DNA from 3 places in the Pseudidiomarina marina genome. Region 3 is predicted to be linked to each of the others. Evidence: predicted binding sites of a transcription regulator. Region 3 holds the regulator's gene; each other region holds the start of a gene.
What was found. The regulator NrdR, encoded in region 3, represses ribonucleotide reductase genes. The targets are predictions, from matches to a motif close to AAACACNANATNTNGTGTTT.
Positions count from the first base shown of each region.

Region 1: nrdG (anaerobic ribonucleoside-triphosphate reductase activating protein) is a predicted target of NrdR. The motif match lies at 1,206-1,225, and genes of this name have one in related genera.
Region 2: nrdA (class 1a ribonucleoside-diphosphate reductase subunit alpha) is a predicted target of NrdR. The motif match lies at 1,790-1,809, and genes of this name have one in related genera.

Region 1 is NZ_CP085233.1:550,361-556,346, forward strand. It holds gene LG272_RS02660 (nitric-oxide reductase large subunit) at 1-855, opposite strand, end outside; gene nrdG (anaerobic ribonucleoside-triphosphate reductase activating protein) at 1,259-1,711, shown strand; gene nrdD (anaerobic ribonucleoside-triphosphate reductase) at 1,725-3,581, shown strand; gene hemN (oxygen-independent coproporphyrinogen III oxidase) at 3,617-4,996, opposite strand; gene LG272_RS02680 (SCP2 domain-containing protein) at 5,113-5,514, opposite strand; gene LG272_RS02685 (peptidase U32 family protein) at 5,707-5,986, shown strand, end outside.
Region 2 is NZ_CP085233.1:1,584,287-1,590,272, reverse strand. It holds gene gyrA (DNA topoisomerase (ATP-hydrolyzing) subunit A) at 1-8, opposite strand, end outside; gene ubiG (bifunctional 2-polyprenyl-6-hydroxyphenol methylase/3-demethylubiquinol 3-O-methyltransferase UbiG) at 151-861, shown strand; gene LG272_RS07495 (HAD family hydrolase) at 840-1,514, shown strand; gene nrdA (class 1a ribonucleoside-diphosphate reductase subunit alpha) at 1,893-4,232, shown strand; gene nrdB (class Ia ribonucleoside-diphosphate reductase subunit beta) at 4,270-5,400, shown strand; gene yfaE (class I ribonucleotide reductase maintenance protein YfaE) at 5,408-5,671, shown strand; gene LG272_RS07475 (GrxA family glutaredoxin) at 5,776-5,986, shown strand, end outside.
Region 3 is NZ_CP085233.1:1,991,878-1,997,863, reverse strand. It holds gene LG272_RS09565 (acyl-CoA dehydrogenase) at 1-899, shown strand, start outside; gene ettA (energy-dependent translational throttle protein EttA) at 963-2,630, opposite strand; gene glyA (serine hydroxymethyltransferase) at 2,778-4,034, shown strand; gene nrdR (transcriptional regulator NrdR) at 4,055-4,504, shown strand; gene ribD (bifunctional diaminohydroxyphosphoribosylaminopyrimidine deaminase/5-amino-6-(5-phosphoribosylamino)uracil reductase RibD) at 4,497-5,621, shown strand; gene ribBA (bifunctional 3,4-dihydroxy-2-butanone-4-phosphate synthase/GTP cyclohydrolase II) at 5,618-5,986, shown strand, end outside.

The DNA.
Region 1 (5,986 bases), 1.0 Mb from region 3:
GTATTTACCCAAGGCTTTTTGTGATGGAGTTAAATTAACCAGACTGATAGGGTCTTTCTTCGGTGCTTCAGGCTCTTCTTCGTCATGTTCACGCAAGAACGCCCACGCCCAAATCAAGGCACCAACACCGGCAATTAACAAGATAATTGATACCAATGACCAGATGATATTTTCAGCACTTGGTTTGTTATCAATTAACGGCTCATGCGGCCAGTTATTGGTATAAGTCACGTCGCTATCAGGGCGCTCAGTTGCGGCAGCCCAAGCAGTCCAGAAGAAGAACTGAGTCATGACGTCGCGACGTTCTGCGCTTGGTAAGGTGTTCTCTTTCATCGCATAGCTTTCGCGCGTGCTACGCAGTGACAAGTCATCGCTGAACAAACGGCTGTAGTACTCAGCAGTTTGTGCAATTGCTTCAGCACGAACGGCATCAACCGTAAGCGTATCGGTTGCAGCGTCGTACTGAGGGTTACGATATTCTTGCTTTAACTCAAACTGTAGCGCGTTCTGTTGCGCTTCAGTTAAGCTTTCATAGCTTTGGCCGTAGGTGTTTTGCGCGGTAATTTCTAACCATGCTAACAACTCGCGGTGTAACCAATCGGCAGTCCAGTCTGGCGCCTGATACGCACCATGACCCCAAATCGAGCCGAGTTGCATACCACCGACTGATTGCCATGCGGTTTGACCATCAAGAATCGTCTCTTCCGTCATCAATACTTGACCCGATTCGGTCACTACTTGATCAGGAATAGGCGGAGCGACACGGTAAACTTCTTTACCGAAATAACCGAGGACACCAAAGGTAATCGCCAAAATGGCAATCAATGTCCACCATAATTTTTTATAACCGGCCATGTGGCACCTCCGGCTGTTGATGTTGTTGCATTGTTGATTCTCCCTTTAATCACGTTTGCGCTGTGTTACGACATGGGTTGCGCACACGTCGATTGTCTAGCAAGCCCCGTGCCAAGTTTTATCTCACTGAAAAAGCACGTTTATTTAAATTTATTGGGTTAAATCAACCCAATTCTTCAGCGGTCATTTAAACCGCCTCGGTAGAAATTACCCGCGTATAGAATGGCAGAGCCCTAGTCCACAAGAAATTGAGCTAAAGGGGTAAACAAAAGGATTGTTTGGGGTATACCCATTGGAGGTAGTTTTTATTGATCTAGATCAAGGCAGCTTTGTGTGTCGAGACTATGCTGAAACACAATATATGGTGATTTATATATAACCTTACACAATATATAGGTATTTCATGTTGCGATACAGTGCTGAACAGGTGGTATTTCAGGAGGTTCCTGGAGAAGTCTCCCTTGCTTATACCATCACCGGCTGTCCAGTGGGATGCAAAGGGTGCCACAGCGTCGATAGTTGGCCAGTGGGTAGTGGTGAGGCGCTAACTACCGACTACTTCGCGGCGCGTTTGGCACAGTATCGCAACCTGATTACCTGTGTATTGTTTCTTGGCGGCGAATGGCAGCCCGATGCGCTCATTGCGCTACTGAAAATGAGCCGTGACGCCGGTCTCGAAACTTGTTTATACACCGGTTATGACGACGTGTCGCAAGCGATTAAGCAACACTTGACCTACCTCAAAACGGGGCCATGGATTGCGGAGCTTGGTGGCCTAGACAGCCCCACCACCAACCAGAAGTTCTATGACTTACGCAATCAGCAACGACTCAATTGCCGGTTTATCACAACGTAGCCGGTTATAAATAATAAATAAATGGAGAAGAACAATGCTGCGCTTACACCCTGAACAAGTTGACGCGAAAATGGACTTTATCAAGCAGTACTTAGCTGCACAAAATGCTGCTGATGGTTCAAAAATGGATGCCAACGCCAACGTCACCCAGAAAAATATTGCGACCCTTGAAGCGGAATTAATGAAAGACTTTTTCGTGCAAGTAAATCGTAAACAAGTCAGTACCAAAATTGGCGAACTGTTTGGTGATGATTTGGCTCAAGAATACATTCGTCAAATTGAAGATCACGAGATTTATGTGCACGACGAAACCAGTTTGAAGCCTTATTGTGTGTCGGTGACAATGTATCCGTTTTTGCGTGATGGTTTAACGAAACTCGGTGGTGAGTCAAAAGCGCCAAAACATCTCGAAAGCTTCTGCGGCACCTTCGTAAACTTCGTTTTTGCTGTCAGCTCACAGTTTGCCGGTGCAGTCGCGACGGTCGAATTTTTGGCTTACTTCGATCATTTTGCGCGTCGTGATTATGGCGATAACTACCTTGAGACGCATCGCCACGAAATTGAAAATCACCTTCAGCACGTTGTGTATGCATTAAACCAGCCAGCTGCTGCACGTGGCTACCAAAGTGTTTTCTGGAATATTTCAGTGTATGACCAACACTACTTTGACAGTATGTTTGGTGATTTTGTGTTCCCTGATTTCAGCAAGAGTAGCTGGGAATCAGTCAGTAAGTTGCAAGATTTCTTTTTGCATTGGTTTAACGAAGAGCGCAAGAAAACCATTTTAACTTTCCCCGTAGTCACTGTGGCCATGCTCACCGAAAACGGTCAGTGTAAAGATCAGCAGTTTGCCCGCCATATTGCACATGAACTTGCCGACGGTAACTCCTTCTTTGTGTACTTATCGCCAAACGCAGACTCGCTCGCCTCATGCTGCCGCTTGCGTAGCGAAATTGCCGACAACACCTTCAGTTACACCTTGGGTGCCGGCGGCGTTGCTACGGGTTCTATCAATGTCATTACCATTAATATGAATCGCTTGGTGCAAGACGGTCGCGATTTAAATACTGAAATTGAGAAAATTCATAAGTACCAAGTGGCTTATCGTCGCATTATGGAAGAATACAAAGAAGCGGGTTTGCTCACCGTTTATGATGCCGGCTTTATTTCGCTGGATAAGCAATTCTTGACCATTGGCATCAATGGCATGGTGGAAGCGGCTGAATCACAAGGGTTAGTGGCGAGCAACAACCGCGACTACATTGAGTTTGTGCAGCGTCATTTGAAAGTCATCTATGACGCCAACAAACGTGCGAAGCAAGAATACGGCTATATGTTCAATACCGAATTTGTGCCGGCCGAAAACCTTGGCGTGAAGAACGCGAAGTGGGATCGTGAAGATGGCTACTTTGTACCACGAGACTGCTACAACTCCTATTTCTATGTGGTTGAAGATGAGCAAACCAATTCGCTGGATAAATTCATCATGCACGGTAACGAGTTGATTGAATTCTTAGATGGCGGTTCTGCGTTACATTTGAATCTGGATGAGAAGCTCAATGTAGATGGTTATTTGTCGATGCTGAATATCGCTGCAACCACAGGCTGCAATTACTTCTGTATCAACGTGAAAATTACCATCTGCAATGAGTGCGAACACATCGATAAACGTACGTTGTGCGAATGTTCATCGTGTGGCTCTGACGATGTCGATTATGGAACTCGAGTAATCGGTTACTTGAAACGCGTGTCGGCATTTAGCGCAGGGCGCCGCAAAGAACATCAAGCGCGCCATTATCACCGCAAACAGCATGACACCAGTATTGCCGGTGCTCGAGCGCAGGCTAACGCACTGAAGCAGGCGAGTTAAGCCTGCTTCAACTCAGCATGTAAATCAGCGCTGCGTTACACCACTTTGGAGTAACGTGGCGCTGTTGCTGCATCATCTAAATAAGCATCAAAACAGGCACAGATACTACGCACCCACAGGCGACCTAATGGCGTCACCGTTAAGCGCTGATCGTTTAACTCAACCAAATTATCTTCTACGAACGGTGCCAATTTTCGCTTCGCATCGGCGAAATAAGACCAAAAATCGTCGATGTTCCATTCTTTAGCGAACGCTTCAATGTCGAGATCAAAGTGGCAAATCACTTGTGAAATCAAAGCAGCGCGTAAGCGATCATCGTCGTTTAACTCAAACCCTTTCACAATCGGCAAAGTACCGTTATCAATGGCTTTGTAATAAGACGGTAGCTCTTTCACGTTTTGCCAGAGTACACCGTCAATTTGGCTAATTGAGGAGGCACCAATACCCAACAGCGCATCTTGGCCAGACGTGGTGTAGCCCTGGAAATTACGCTGCAGTTCGCCGCGTTGTTGCGCCTGTGCCAAGGTATCGTTGGTTTTAGCGAAGTGGTCCATGCCAATGAACTGATAGCCAGCCTCGGTGAACTTAGTAATACCTAACTGCAGCAATTCCAGTTTGATCGGTGCGGTTGGTAAGCTCGACTCATCAATTTTACGCTGGCCCGCAAAGCGCGATGGCAAGTGGGCATAGCTAAACAGTGACACGCGGTCAGGGTTCAGCTCAATCACTTGGTCAATCGATGCCGCGAAAGTTTCAGGGCGTTGATATGGTAGCCCATAGATTAGATCGAGATTGATTGAACGAAAGCCAAGTTCTTTGCTCAATGCAACCTGATGTTTGATCATGTCCGTGTCTTGCACTCGGTTGATGGCAATTTGAACCTTGGTGTCGAAATCTTGTACACCATAGCTCACGCGGTCAAAACCAAGTTGGCGCAAATGACGCAGTTTGTCATCGCTACAGCTGCGCGGATCGATTTCAATTGACCACTCTGCATTCGCGGTAAAATTGAAATGTTCATGCAGTAAGTCCATTAAGCGTGACAACTGTGTTTCGCTTAAGAACGTTGGCGTACCACCGCCCATATGCACCGATTCAAACTTGCGATCGCCCAACAAGGCTTTGTACATCGCCATTTCTTTGGCCAGGTAATCCAAATAAATGTCGGCTTTATGCTGATGACGGGTGATGACCTTGTTACAGCCGCAGTAGTAGCAAAGCTTAATACAGAACGGTAAATGAATGTATAAGCTCAACTCTTTTGGGGCGTTGGCAAGAGTGCGTACCATCGAGCTCAATGGAAACTGATTGTGCAGCGCCAATGCGGTCGGGTAAGACGTATAGCGTGGTCCATTGATGTTGTATTTATCGATGAGCTCCTGGCTCCAAACAATCTGGTTTGCGTGATTGGTCATGCGAACACCCCGTGGGAAAACCCCTTACTGATGAATAACTGAGCGCAGTTTATATGATGCGGATCAAAAATTTGATACACCTGAAGGGGTATAAGCTACCCGAACATACGCGCAAATTAACGTAGCTCGGGCTTTGCCAGAATCAGGCTGGCGGTCTCTTGGGTTACTCGATACAGCGACGCAGGCAGACGCCCTTCTAATTCAATTGTATCGAGTAAATTTTTCACCGATAAACCCAGTTCGGTGTCGCCCTTAATCAGCAGTTTACGCCGGAAAAACAGGGTGTCTGGGTCGACTTGGCCACTCATCAGCAATACCAACGAGGCACTATTTCCGCGCATGGTCACTGCGGCTTGATGCGGCTTTACGGACACTTTCAGGCGCATCGTATGTGGGTTTGCAATGGCGGTGACATAGAACACCAAGCTGAGATCGGGAACCTCAATTTGTACCCATTGATTGATTAAAAACGCAAGTTTTTGTTGTTGTAGCTCTGGTTTTAACACGTGGTTCAACATGGCCCCCAGCACCTGTTCTGACAAGGGTTTGGGCACGACATGTAAGGCACTATTAAAACCTTTCATAAGCTGCTGCCAGTGATCTACTACTTTTGGGATAACCATAAGTTGCCGTCCATTAATGTCCCTTAAAATTTTCATCGGATTATAATACTCATTACGAATGCATGTTTATCGACGGGATCAATAATTATGGAACTTCTGTGTCCGGCTGGCAGCATGCCAGCGTTAAAAGCTGCCATTGAGCACGGCGCCGACGCGGTGTATGTCGGCCTCAAAGACGAGACCAACGCACGTCATTTCGCGGGACTAAATCTTGATCAGGCTGGGCTGAGCGAAGCGGCTCGATATGTGCATCAACATGGCAAGAAGCTTCACGTCGCGATTAATACCTTTGCGCATGCCGATACGTTTGAGAACTGGCGCCGTGCTGTCGACATGGCAGTCAAAGCTGGCGCTGACGTGCTCATTC
Region 2 (5,986 bases), 410 kb from region 3:
TCACTCATAGTAGTTATATCCCTAAACGCTCTGTCTTTCTTATAATTCGTACGATAGCGCATTGTACCCGTAGCGAGCTGCTATCGCATCTTTTTTTATCCCTGTAGGTTGAGTACACTGTACCGACTTTTAAGCCGTAGCAGAAGCCCTATGACCGCAAATTCGAACGTAGATCCAGCAGAAATTGAAAAATTTAGTGCCATCGCCTCCCGTTGGTGGGACCCAGAAGGCGAATTCAAACCATTACACCTGATTAACCCGTTGCGCCTTGATTATATTTTGCGCCACTGTGATGGTGTTTTTGGTCAACGCGTTCTTGATATTGGCTGCGGTGGAGGCTTATTAGCTGAAGGGTTAGCGAAAGCTGGGGCAACCGTCACCGGTATTGATATGGCGGAGCAGTCGTTACAAGTTGCGCGTTTGCATGCCCTCGAAAGTCAGTTGCAGATTGACTACCAATGTGTTCCTGCCGAGCACTTTGCCAGCGAACACGCCGAACAATTTGACGTGGTTACCTGTTTAGAAATGCTCGAACACGTACCCGACCCGAGTGCTATCGTGAAGGCAGCGGCTGATGCGGTGAAGCCAGGCGGTTACGTATTTTTTTCAACGTTGAACCGAAACGTGAAATCTTGGTTATTAGGTATTGTTGCGGCGGAATATGTATTGGGTTGGGTGCCAAAAGGCACGCATCAACACCAAAAATTTATTCAGCCCGCTGAATTGCTCCGTATGACCGATGCCGCCGGATTGGAAGCGCAAGCCATGACTGGTATGCATTATTTACCTTGGCGCGGTTTTTTCCTTGATGATTCGAATGTGGATGTGAATTACATCGTATGTCTACACAAACCAAAGTAGTACCGCCAAAAGCGGTGTTGTTTGACCTCGATGGTACATTGTTAGATACCGCACCCGATTTGGGCGCTGCATTAAACACCGTGCTAGCCGCCGAGCAGCGTCCATTAATTAGTGCTGCAGAATATACGCCGCTGGCGTCGCATGGTTCTGCTGGACTATTGCGCTATGCCTATGGCGATGAGTTTGACCAACGTCGCGATGAACTGCGCCAAGCGTTTCTAGCCGCCTATGCCGAGCAAATTGCCGTGCACACGCAGTTATTTGATGGTGTAGCTAACTTACTGGAACAGCTAAGCCAGCAACAAATTGCCGTAGCTATTGTCACCAACAAGCCGCAGGCTCTCACGCAGCAATTAGTGCCACACTATCCGCAACTGGCGGGAATTAAAGTGGTGGTGAGTGGTGATACACTGCCAGTGGCTAAGCCCGATCCCGCACCATTACTACATGCGGCAACTCATCTTGGTATTGAAGCGCAACATTGTTGGTACGTTGGTGACGCCGAGCGTGATATTGAAGCCGGGCTGCGCGCCAATATGTTCACCGTGTTAGCAGAATATGGCTATATCAGTGTGACTGACGACACACAGGCTTGGGGCGCACATGCAAAAATTTCCCACCCGCTTGATCTTCCTCAATTGTGGTCGAATTAATTAAATAACACTATATCTTGTGGGTGAATCGATTCACCCATCAAGATCTTGTAAGAGCCTTGTTATACGTGCCTTATAAATTTGTTATCTGAACATCTCATTTAAAAGACAAAAATATAATAAGAAAAATTTTTTTCCTGCTTGATTTTTCTAAGTCGCTTTATTGGCAAGCGTTTTAGCGAAAGCCCCTACTTCACCCACTCATTTACACTGGTTTTTAACGGTAATTTCACTTGATCAGCGTACGATAAGTGCTAGGATACAGGTCATTCAGCCAACCCAAGATGTTGTGTAAAAAACGCACGAGCGACGTCCTGTCGCACCATATCTTGTGGCTACATAAAAAACACATAACAACAACGACTATGGATGCGCCTCATGAATCAACAGCTCTTCGTAACTAAGCGTAGCGGCGAACGTGAACCTCTGAATTTGGACAAAATCCACCGCGTTATTAGCTGGGCCGCGGAAGGCCTCAACGACGTGTCAGTGTCACAAGTTGAAATCAAATCACATATTCAGTTTTACGATGGCATTAAAACTGAAGACATTCATGAAACCATTATCAAAGCGGCCGCCGACTTAATTTCTGAGGAAGCACCAGATTATCAATATATGGCTGCACGCTTAGCTATTTTCCATTTGCGCAAGTTGGCGTACGGCAAATTCGAACCGCCTCATTTGTATGATCAAGTGACGAAAATGGTTGAGTCAGGTCGCTATGATAAGCACCTGCTAACCGACTATAGCAAAGAAGAATTCGAGCAAATGAATGATTTCATTGATCATTCGCGCGATTTGAATTTCTCTTATGCGGCGGTGAAACAGTTGGAAGGTAAATACCTTGTTCAGAACCGCGTCACTGGCGATATCTACGAAAGCGCGCAATTCTTGTATGTATTGGTTGCCGCGTGCTTGTTTGCTAACTATCCAAAAGAAACACGCTTAGATTACGTAAAACGATTTTACGACGCGACATCGCAGTTCAAAATCTCATTACCAACCCCAATTATGGCGGGTGTGCGCACACCGACTCGTCAATTTAGCTCGTGCGTATTAATTGAAGCCGGCGATAGCCTCGATTCCATTAACGCCACCGCAAGCGCCATCGTGAAATATGTGTCGCAACGTGCAGGTATCGGTATTAACGCCGGTCGCATTCGTGCACTCGGTAGCCCAATTCGTGGTGGCGAAGCGTTCCATACTGGTTGTATTCCATTCTATAAATACTTCCAAACAGCGGTAAAAAGCTGTTCTCAAGGTGGTGTCCGTGGTGGCGCAGCTACCCTTTTCTATCCGCTGTGGCATTTGGAAGTTGAAAGTCTTTTGGTACTCAAGAACAACCGTGGTGTTGAAGAAAACCGCGTTCGTCACCTCGATTACGGCGTGCAATTTAACCGAGTGATGTATCAACGCTTAATTAAAGACGATTACATCACCCTGTTTAGCCCGTCGGACGTGCCGGGCTTATACGATGCCTTCTTCGCTGACCAAGATGAATTTGAGCGCTTGTACAAACAGTACGAAGCCGACGAGTCAATTCGTAAGAAGCGCATTAAAGCCATTGAATTATTCAGTCTGTTCATGCAAGAGCGTGCGAGCACGGGCCGCATCTACTTGCAAAACGTCGACCATTGCAATACTCACAGCCCATTTGATCCGAAAGTGGCGCCGATTCGCCAGAGCAACTTGTGTCTGGAAATCGCCCTGCCAACCAAGCCGTTGGCACACGTGAACGATGAAGAAGGTGAAATTGCCCTATGCACGCTGTCCGCCTTTAACCTAGGCGCGATCAAATCACTGGATGACTTGGAAGAGATGGCTGAATTAGCCGTGCGCGCGCTCGACAGCCTCCTCGACTATCAAGAATACCCAGTGCCGGCAGCGCGTAATGCCACCATGGGGCGTCGTACCTTAGGTATCGGTGTAATCAACTACGCCTATTATTTAGCGAAAAATGGCGTGCGTTATTCTGACGGGTCAGCTAATGGCCTCACCCACCGTACTTTCGAGGCTATTCAGTACTATCTGATGAAAGCGTCGATGAACTTGGCGAAAGAAATGGGTGCGTGTCCGAAGTTTAATGAAACAACCTACTCAAAAGGCATTATGCCAATTGATACCTACAAGAAAGATCTCGATGCCGTGTGCAGCGAGCCATTGCATTACGATTGGGATAGTTTACGCGAAGACGTTAAGAAATACGGCATGCGTAACTCAACCTTATCAGCGTTGATGCCATCAGAAACGTCGTCGCAAATATCGAATGCGACCAATGGTATTGAGCCGCCACGCGGACATATCAGCGTAAAAGCATCAAAAGACGGTATCACCAAGCAAGTTGTACCTGAGTACGAAACGTTGAAGCACGCGTATGAATTACTATGGCAAATTCCAAGTAACAAAGGTTATTTAGAGCTTGTCGGTATTATGCAGAAGTTTGTCGATCAAACCATTTCAGCCAATACAAACTACGACCCGAACAAGTTTGAAGCGGGCAAAGTGCCAATGAAGCAGTTGCTACAAGACTTGCTTTATGCGTACAAACTTGGCGTGAAAACATTGTATTACCACAACACGCGTGACGGTGCGTCTGACAATCAGGTTGACCTACGCGATAAAGTTGAAGCCAAAACACGTGAAGTAGAAAACCAACAAGCAACCGTAGCCGTAGTCGAAGAAGACGACGATTGCGCCGGCGGTGCTTGCAAAATTTAACAACGTGGAACGGCCAACAATTAAGGTGCGCTAAATTATGAGTTATTCAACGTTTAATCAAAATCAGAGTAACCCGCTACACGAACCGATGTTTTTTGGTAATTCGGTGAACGTGGCGCGTTATGACCAACAAAAACACAGTATTTTTGAAAAGCTCATCGAGAAACAAATCAGCTTCTTCTGGCGTCCAGAAGAAGTTGACGTGAGCCGCGACCGCGTTGATTTTCAGGCACTTACCGAAAGTGAAAAGCACATTTTTATTTCGAACCTGAAATATCAAACGTTGCTCGATTCGGTACAAGGCCGTAGCCCGAACATTGCGTTGCTACCAATTGTATCCATTCCAGAGCTCGAAACTTGGATTGAGACCTGGTCGTTTTTTGAAACGATTCACTCGCGCTCGTACACGCATATTTTGCGTAATCTCTTTACTGACCCGAGTGAAGTTTTCGAAGACATCGTGATCAACGAAGAAATTCAAAAACGCGCTATCGACATATCGCAATATTACGACGATTTAATTTTCTACACCCAACTTTGGCAAACCCACGGTGAAGGTGAATGGGAAGTTGATGGCGAAATGCATACGGTGAACATGCGTGAGCTCAAGAAAAAGTTATTCTTGTGCATCAATTCAGTCAATGCGCTTGAAGCAATTCGCTTCTACGTGAGCTTTGCCTGTACGTTTGCCTTTGCCGAGCGTGATCTAATGGAAGGTAACTCCAAGATCATTCGTTTAATTGCTCGTGACGAAAACCTCCACTTGGTTTCAACCCAGCAAATCCTAAACCTCTGGCAATACGGCAAAGACGACCCTGAAATGAAAGAAATTGCCGAAGAGCTTCGTGACGAAGCACTCGCAATTTTTATGAAGGCCGTTGAGCAAGAAAAGCAGTGGGCACACTACCTGTTCCGCAACGGTTCAATGATTGGTTTGAACGAAGAAATGCTCTGCCAATATGTTGAATATATTGCCAATATGCGAATGGAAGCGATTGGCTTTGACGCACCATTCAAACAGCGCAGTAACCCATTACCATGGATGAATAAATATCTTGTCTCTGACAACGTTCAAGTTGCACCACAAGAAGCTGAAATCACATCTTACTTAGTGGGCCAAATCGATAGCGAAGTGAGTGCCGCCGATTTGGGAGACTTCGAACTTTAATTCTCCCATGAGCCAGCTTTTTAAAGTTAAAGTCAACGGTCAGCACGAGCTGACCGTTGATGCTTCACAAGGTACAACTCTGCTTGAAGCAATGGAACAAGCCGGCTTAGAACCGCATTACCATTGCCGTAATGGCTTTTGCGGTGCTTGCCGAGTGCAACTTGTTAGCGGTGAAGTCGATTATTTGAACGACCCACTCGCGTTTATCCGACCTGGCGACTGCCTCGCCTGCTGCTGTACCGCAAAAACCGACCTCGAAATTAATCAATAAATCGACAAAATCGATAATCCATATCAACGAAACCCATTGGCATCTCATCGTTGTTTATAGGAAAATACGCGGTAATTATTGCTTTTTAAAAATAGGAGTAGCGAATGTTCACTGTGATCTTTGGTCGTCCTGGCTGTCCATACTGCGTACGCGCTGTAAAAATTGCTGAGAAATTAGCAGAAGACCGTGACGACTTTGAGTTCCGTTACATCGACATGCACGCCGAAGGCATCAGCAAGGCGGACTTAGAAAAAACTGTCGGCAAGCCGGTGTTAACCGTGCCACAGATCTTTGTAGACGAGCAGCACATTGGCG
Region 3 (5,986 bases):
GTGCGACACGTTGTCATCCTTATGTGTTGGCGGAGATGGAAGCGGCGTCGGATCCGAATGAAGACGAGGGTTTGCAACAATTTGATAGCTTGTTACTCAAGCATATCGGTTTTGCGGCCGGAAATTTCTTCGGTAGTTTATTCATGGGATTAACTGGCGCGCGTTTTAATGCCAGCCCAATGAGCGGACCAACGGCACGTTATTACCAGCAACTGACGCGCATGAGTCGCGCACTGGCGTTAACTGCTGATATGGCCATGTTGGTGATGGGCGGCGATTTGAAGCGCCGCGAGATGCTGTCCGCTCGTTTGGGTGATGTACTAAGTCATTTATATATGGCGTCTGCAGTGTTAAAACGCTACGAAGATGATGGTCGTCAGTCAGGTGATTTGCCGTTCGTTGAATATGCGCTTGAGCATCATTTGTACGAGATTGGTCAGGCATTTAAAGGCTTTTTTGCGAATTTCCCGAGCCGCATTGTGGCATGGACGTTACGTTTAGCTATTTTCCCATTAGGTATTCACTTTAACAAACCATCGGATGCCAATTTACAAGCCGTTGCGAAGAGCATGATGGAACCGGGCGTGACTCGCGATCGTCATACCTTCTTATGCTATTGGAAGAATGACGCGAAGGACATGACAGGGCACATGGAGCTTGCGTTCGTAGCCATGCGTGAGCATGCGGATGTATACAAACGCATTCGTAAGGCCGTGAAACTTGGTGATATTGCTGAAGATCTCAGTGGTGACGAACTGGTGAAGGCGGCTCGTAAAGCTGATGTGATTACCGCCGACGAAGCAAAATCGCTGAAGAAAACGGAGCAACTGCGTATGGCAGCGATTGGTGTTGATCAATTTGCGCCAGGGATTATTGAGCAACGCAAGTTTTACTCATAGCAGTAAACCTGAAACATAAAAGGGCTGTCTCGACAGCCCTTTTTTTATACCAAATACCGACCATTAGACGCCAATCGGCTTGTAGCGAGTACGATGCGGTTCCATGGCCTGCTCGCCATGCGTTTTCTTCATATACTCTTCGTAGTCGGTGTAGTTACCTTCGTAGAAGTTGATTTGACCTTCATCACGATAATCCAGAATATGCGTTGCGATACGGTCTAAGAACCAACGGTCGTGCGAGATGACTAAGGCTGAACCAGGGAATTCCAGCAACGCTTCTTCAAGTGCGCGCAAGGTTTCAACGTCAAGATCGTTGGTTGGTTCATCGAGCAACAAGAGGTTGCCGCCAGCTTTTAAAAGCTTGGCAAGGTGAACTCGGTTGCGCTCACCACCGGAAAGCTCGCCAATATGCTTTTGCTGGTCATTTCCGCGGAAGTTAAATCGGCCAACATATGCCCGGCTGTTAATCTCGAAGTTACCGATACGCAGAATATCTTGGCCATCAGAAATTTCCTGCCATACGGTATTTTTGTCGACCATACTGTCGCGGAACTGATCAACACTCGCTAATTGAACGGTATCACCGAGTTCAACGGTTCCTGAGTCTGGCTGCTCTTTACCAGTAATCATGCGGAATAGCGTTGATTTACCAGCGCCGTTCGGGCCGATAATACCGACAATGGCGCCTTTTGGTACGCTGAAACTTAAATCATCAATCAACACGCGACCGTCATAGGCTTTTTTCAGGTGATTCACTTCAAGTACTTTGTCACCTAAGCGAGGGCCTGGTGGAATAAAGAGCTCGTTGGTCTCATTACGTTTTTGATAATCGCCACTTTGTAATTCTTCAAAGCGAGCCATACGTGCTTTGCTCTTCGCTTGACGACCTTTCGGATTTTGACGAACCCATTCAAGCTCTTGCTTAATGCTGCGCTGGCGTGCTTTTTCTTGTTTCTCTTCTTGCTCAAGTCGTTTTTCTTTTTGCTCAAGCCAAGACGAGTAGTTGCCTTCCCAAGGAATGCCGTAACCACGGTCTAGCTCGAGAATCCAGCCGGCTACGTTATCAAGGAAGTAACGGTCGTGGGTAATTGCTACGACTGTCCCTTCATAGTCGTGTAAGAAGCGTTCTAACCATGCGACAGATTCGGCATCCAAGTGGTTGGTTGGCTCATCAAGGAGCAACATGTCTGGTTTACTTAGTAATAAGCGGCAAATGGCGACACGACGGCGCTCACCACCCGAGAGTACTTTGATTTTCGTATCCCAAGGTGGCAAACGCAGTGAATCAGCGGCACGCTCAAGCATGTTCTCGATGTTGTGACCGTCTTTCGCTTGGATAATCGCTTCAAGCTGACCTTGTTTTTTTGCCAGTGCGTCAAAGTCTGCATTTTCATCCGCATAGGCAGCATACACTTGATCGAGTTCGGCTAGTGCGTTCTTCACATCCGCAACTGCTTCTTCAACCGTTTCGCGTACGGTTTTGTCTTCATCAAGTTGCGGCTCTTGTGGTAAATAACCAATTTGAATGCCAGCCAGTGGACGTGCTTCACCTTCGTATTCTTTATCAACGCCCGCCATGATGCGTAGCAACGTCGATTTACCCGCACCGTTCAAGCCAAGCACACCAATTTTGGCGCCTGGGAAGAACGATAAGGAGATATCTTTTAAAATCGTCTTTTTCGGCGGGACGACTTTACTGACCCGCGACATGGAATAAATATATTGTGCCATAACAGCATGCGTTCCTTTTTGAGGCGATATGTATAAGCAAAAAACGTAATTGTTTATTTTAACCCTTAAGTTGGCGCTAACCCAAGTATATTGGTAAACTAGGCGCCACTTATTTTCGTTCGACAGTTTGTTAAGTCAGGAGCCCCGATGTTAAAACATGAAATGAATATTGCCGACTACGATGCAGATTTATGGCAGGCAATGACTGGCGAAGTTCAACGCCAAGAAGAGCATATTGAACTCATCGCTTCAGAAAACTACACCAGTCCGCGTGTACTTGAAGCACAGGGCTCGCAACTGACGAACAAATATGCCGAAGGTTACCCGCACAAGCGTTATTATGGCGGTTGTGAATACGTCGACGCAGTGGAAGATTTAGCCATTGAGCGTGCGAAAAAATTGTTTGGCGCGAAGTACGCGAACGTACAGCCGCACGCTGGTTCACAAGCAAACTCAGCGGTATTTTTAGCATTATTGAATGCAGGCGATACTGTTCTTGGTATGAGCTTGGCCCACGGTGGTCACTTGACCCACGGCTCACATGTCAACTTCTCAGGTAAATTGTATAACGCCGTGCAGTATGGTTTGGACGAAGCGACCGGTGAAATCAACTACGCGGAAGTGCGCGAGCTAGCACTTGAGCACAAACCAAAAATGATTGTTGCGGGCTTCTCTGCTTATTCCGGTGTTGTCGATTGGGCAAAATTCCGTGAAATTGCCGATGAAGTTGGTGCTTATTTGTTAGTCGATATGGCACACGTTGCTGGCTTAGTGGCAGCTGGCTTATATCCAAACCCAGTGCCATTTGCTGACGTGGTCACTACCACCACGCACAAAACCTTAGCTGGCCCACGTAGCGGATTGATTTTGTCGGGTAAAGACGATGAAGAGCTGCATAAGAAATTAAACAGTGGCGTATTTCCTGGTAGTCAAGGCGGTCCGTTGTGTCATGTCATCGCGGCTAAAGCTGTGGCATTTAAGGAAGCGATGGAGCCAGAGTTTAAAGCGTACCAGCAACAAGTGTTGGACAACGCAAACACGATGGTTAAAGTGATGCAATCGCGTGGCTACAAGATTGTTTCAGGCGGTACCAAGAACCACTTGTTCTTAGTCGACCTGATTGATAAAGATATTACTGGTAAAGATGCGGATGCTGCGCTTGGCCGCGCTTATATCACCGTGAATAAGAACTCGGTTCCGAATGATCCGCGCTCACCGTTTGTTACCTCTGGTTTGCGCCTCGGTACGCCAGCAATTACTCGTCGCGGCTTCAAGCAAGCCGAAGCAGAGCAAGTAGCAAACTGGATTTGTGACGTACTTGATAACATCAATGACGAAAGCGTAATTGAGCAAGTTCGTGAGCAAGTGAAAGTATTGTGTAAACAGTTTCCTGTTTATAATTAAATGAATTAAGGAACGAGCGTATGCATTGTCCTTTTTGTGGCACGCAAGATACCAAAGTGATTGATTCGCGCTTGGTGGCAGACGGCGCTTCCGTGCGCCGCCGCCGTGAGTGCACAGAGTGCAAAGAGCGCTTTACGACGTTTGAAACGGCAGAGCTAATCATGCCGCGCGTAATTAAATCAGACGGTACTCGTGAGCCATTTAACGAGGACAAGCTACGTAATGGTTTACTACGAGCGTTGGAAAAACGCCCAGTAAGCTTGGAAGCCATGGAGCAGGCGATTCAAAATGTGAAATCGTCTCTGCGTGCTACCGGAGAGCGCGAAATCACGAGCCAAGTCATCGGTGGACTCGTGATGGAAAATCTAAAAGCACTCGATAAGGTTGCGTATATTCGTTTTGCTTCGGTTTATCGTGCATTTGACGATATTCGTGAGTTTGGCGAGGAGATAGCACGGCTCAATGACTGATCCACAGGCTTGTCACCAACGTTTTATGCAACGCGCCCTTGAGCTTGCCGCTCAGGGGCGTTTTTCAACGGCGCCCAACCCAATGGTTGGTTGTGTCGTGGTTGCTGATGGCAAGATTGTGGGCGAAGGCTGGCATCAGCGAGCGGGTGAACCCCACGCTGAGGTATTTGCACTTCGTGAAGCGGGAGCGTTGGCTAAAGGGTCGACTGTCTATGTGACACTCGAGCCGTGTAGCCACTTTGGTCGCACGCCACCATGTGCCGATGCATTGATTAAGGCTAATGTAGCGACCGTGGTGGTGGCGATGAAAGATCCGAACCCGCTGGTTAGCGGCGAGGGTATTGAACGCCTGCGTACGAATGGCATTGAAGTGCTGGTTGGTATTCTTGAACAGCAAGCGTTGGCGCTTAACAACGGCTTCGTGGCACGAATGCAACGCAAGCGGCCGTGGCTACGCGTGAAAATGGCGGCAAGCCTCGATGGTCGTACGGCATTATCAAATGGTGAAAGTCAGTGGATAAGCGGCACGGATTCACGTCGTGATGTGCACCGTTGGCGCGCTCAAAGTAGTGCCATTTTGAGTACTGCAAAAACAGTGTTGGCGGATAACGCGATTTTAACCGCTCGTCATCCGCAAGCTGAACGACAACCGACACGTGTAATTATTGATTCGCAGGGGTTGTTAACGGGGCAAGAGGCCATATTTAAAGAGCCGTTCCCAATTATTCTGGTTCATGCACCCGACACGCCCGCGACGGCAGTCGAACGCGATTGGCCCGCGCATGTTGAATGCATAATCGTTGCTCGCACAAATATGCAGCACGTCGATTTAACGCAATTGATGCATGAACTGGCGGAGAAGCAAATCAACTCGGTTTGGACCGAATGCGGTGCACAGCTGGCCGGCGCGTTATTAACCGCTGAATTAGTTGATGAATTGGTGCTTTATCTGGCACCAAAATTAATTGGCCATAGTGGCCACGGATTATTGAATTTGCCGGCATTTGCTCATATGAGTCAGGTGCCAGAACTAACTTTAAAAGATGTTCGTCAGGTTGCGGATGATATTCGAATTATCGCCGTTCCGCGCCGGGTGAGAGGAGACTTAACGTCGTGACTCGTTTAAACAGTGCTGCAGAAATCATTGAAGATATTCGTCAAGGCAAAATGGTGATCTTGATGGATGATGAAGATCGCGAGAATGAAGGCGATCTGATTCTTGCTGCCGAATGTGTCACACCGGCAGCAATTAATTTCATGGCGCGCTATGGACGCGGTCTGATTTGTCTCACTCTAACCGAAGAGCGTTGCAAGCAATTACGCTTACCGTTGATGGTTGATCAAAACAACTCACCCTATGCCACAAATTTTACAGTTTCTATTGAAGCCGCCGAGGGCGTTACCACTGGAATTTCAGCGGCCGATAGAGCGCGTACGGTGCAAGCTGCGGTGGCAAAAGATGCGCAACCAGCCGATTTAGTA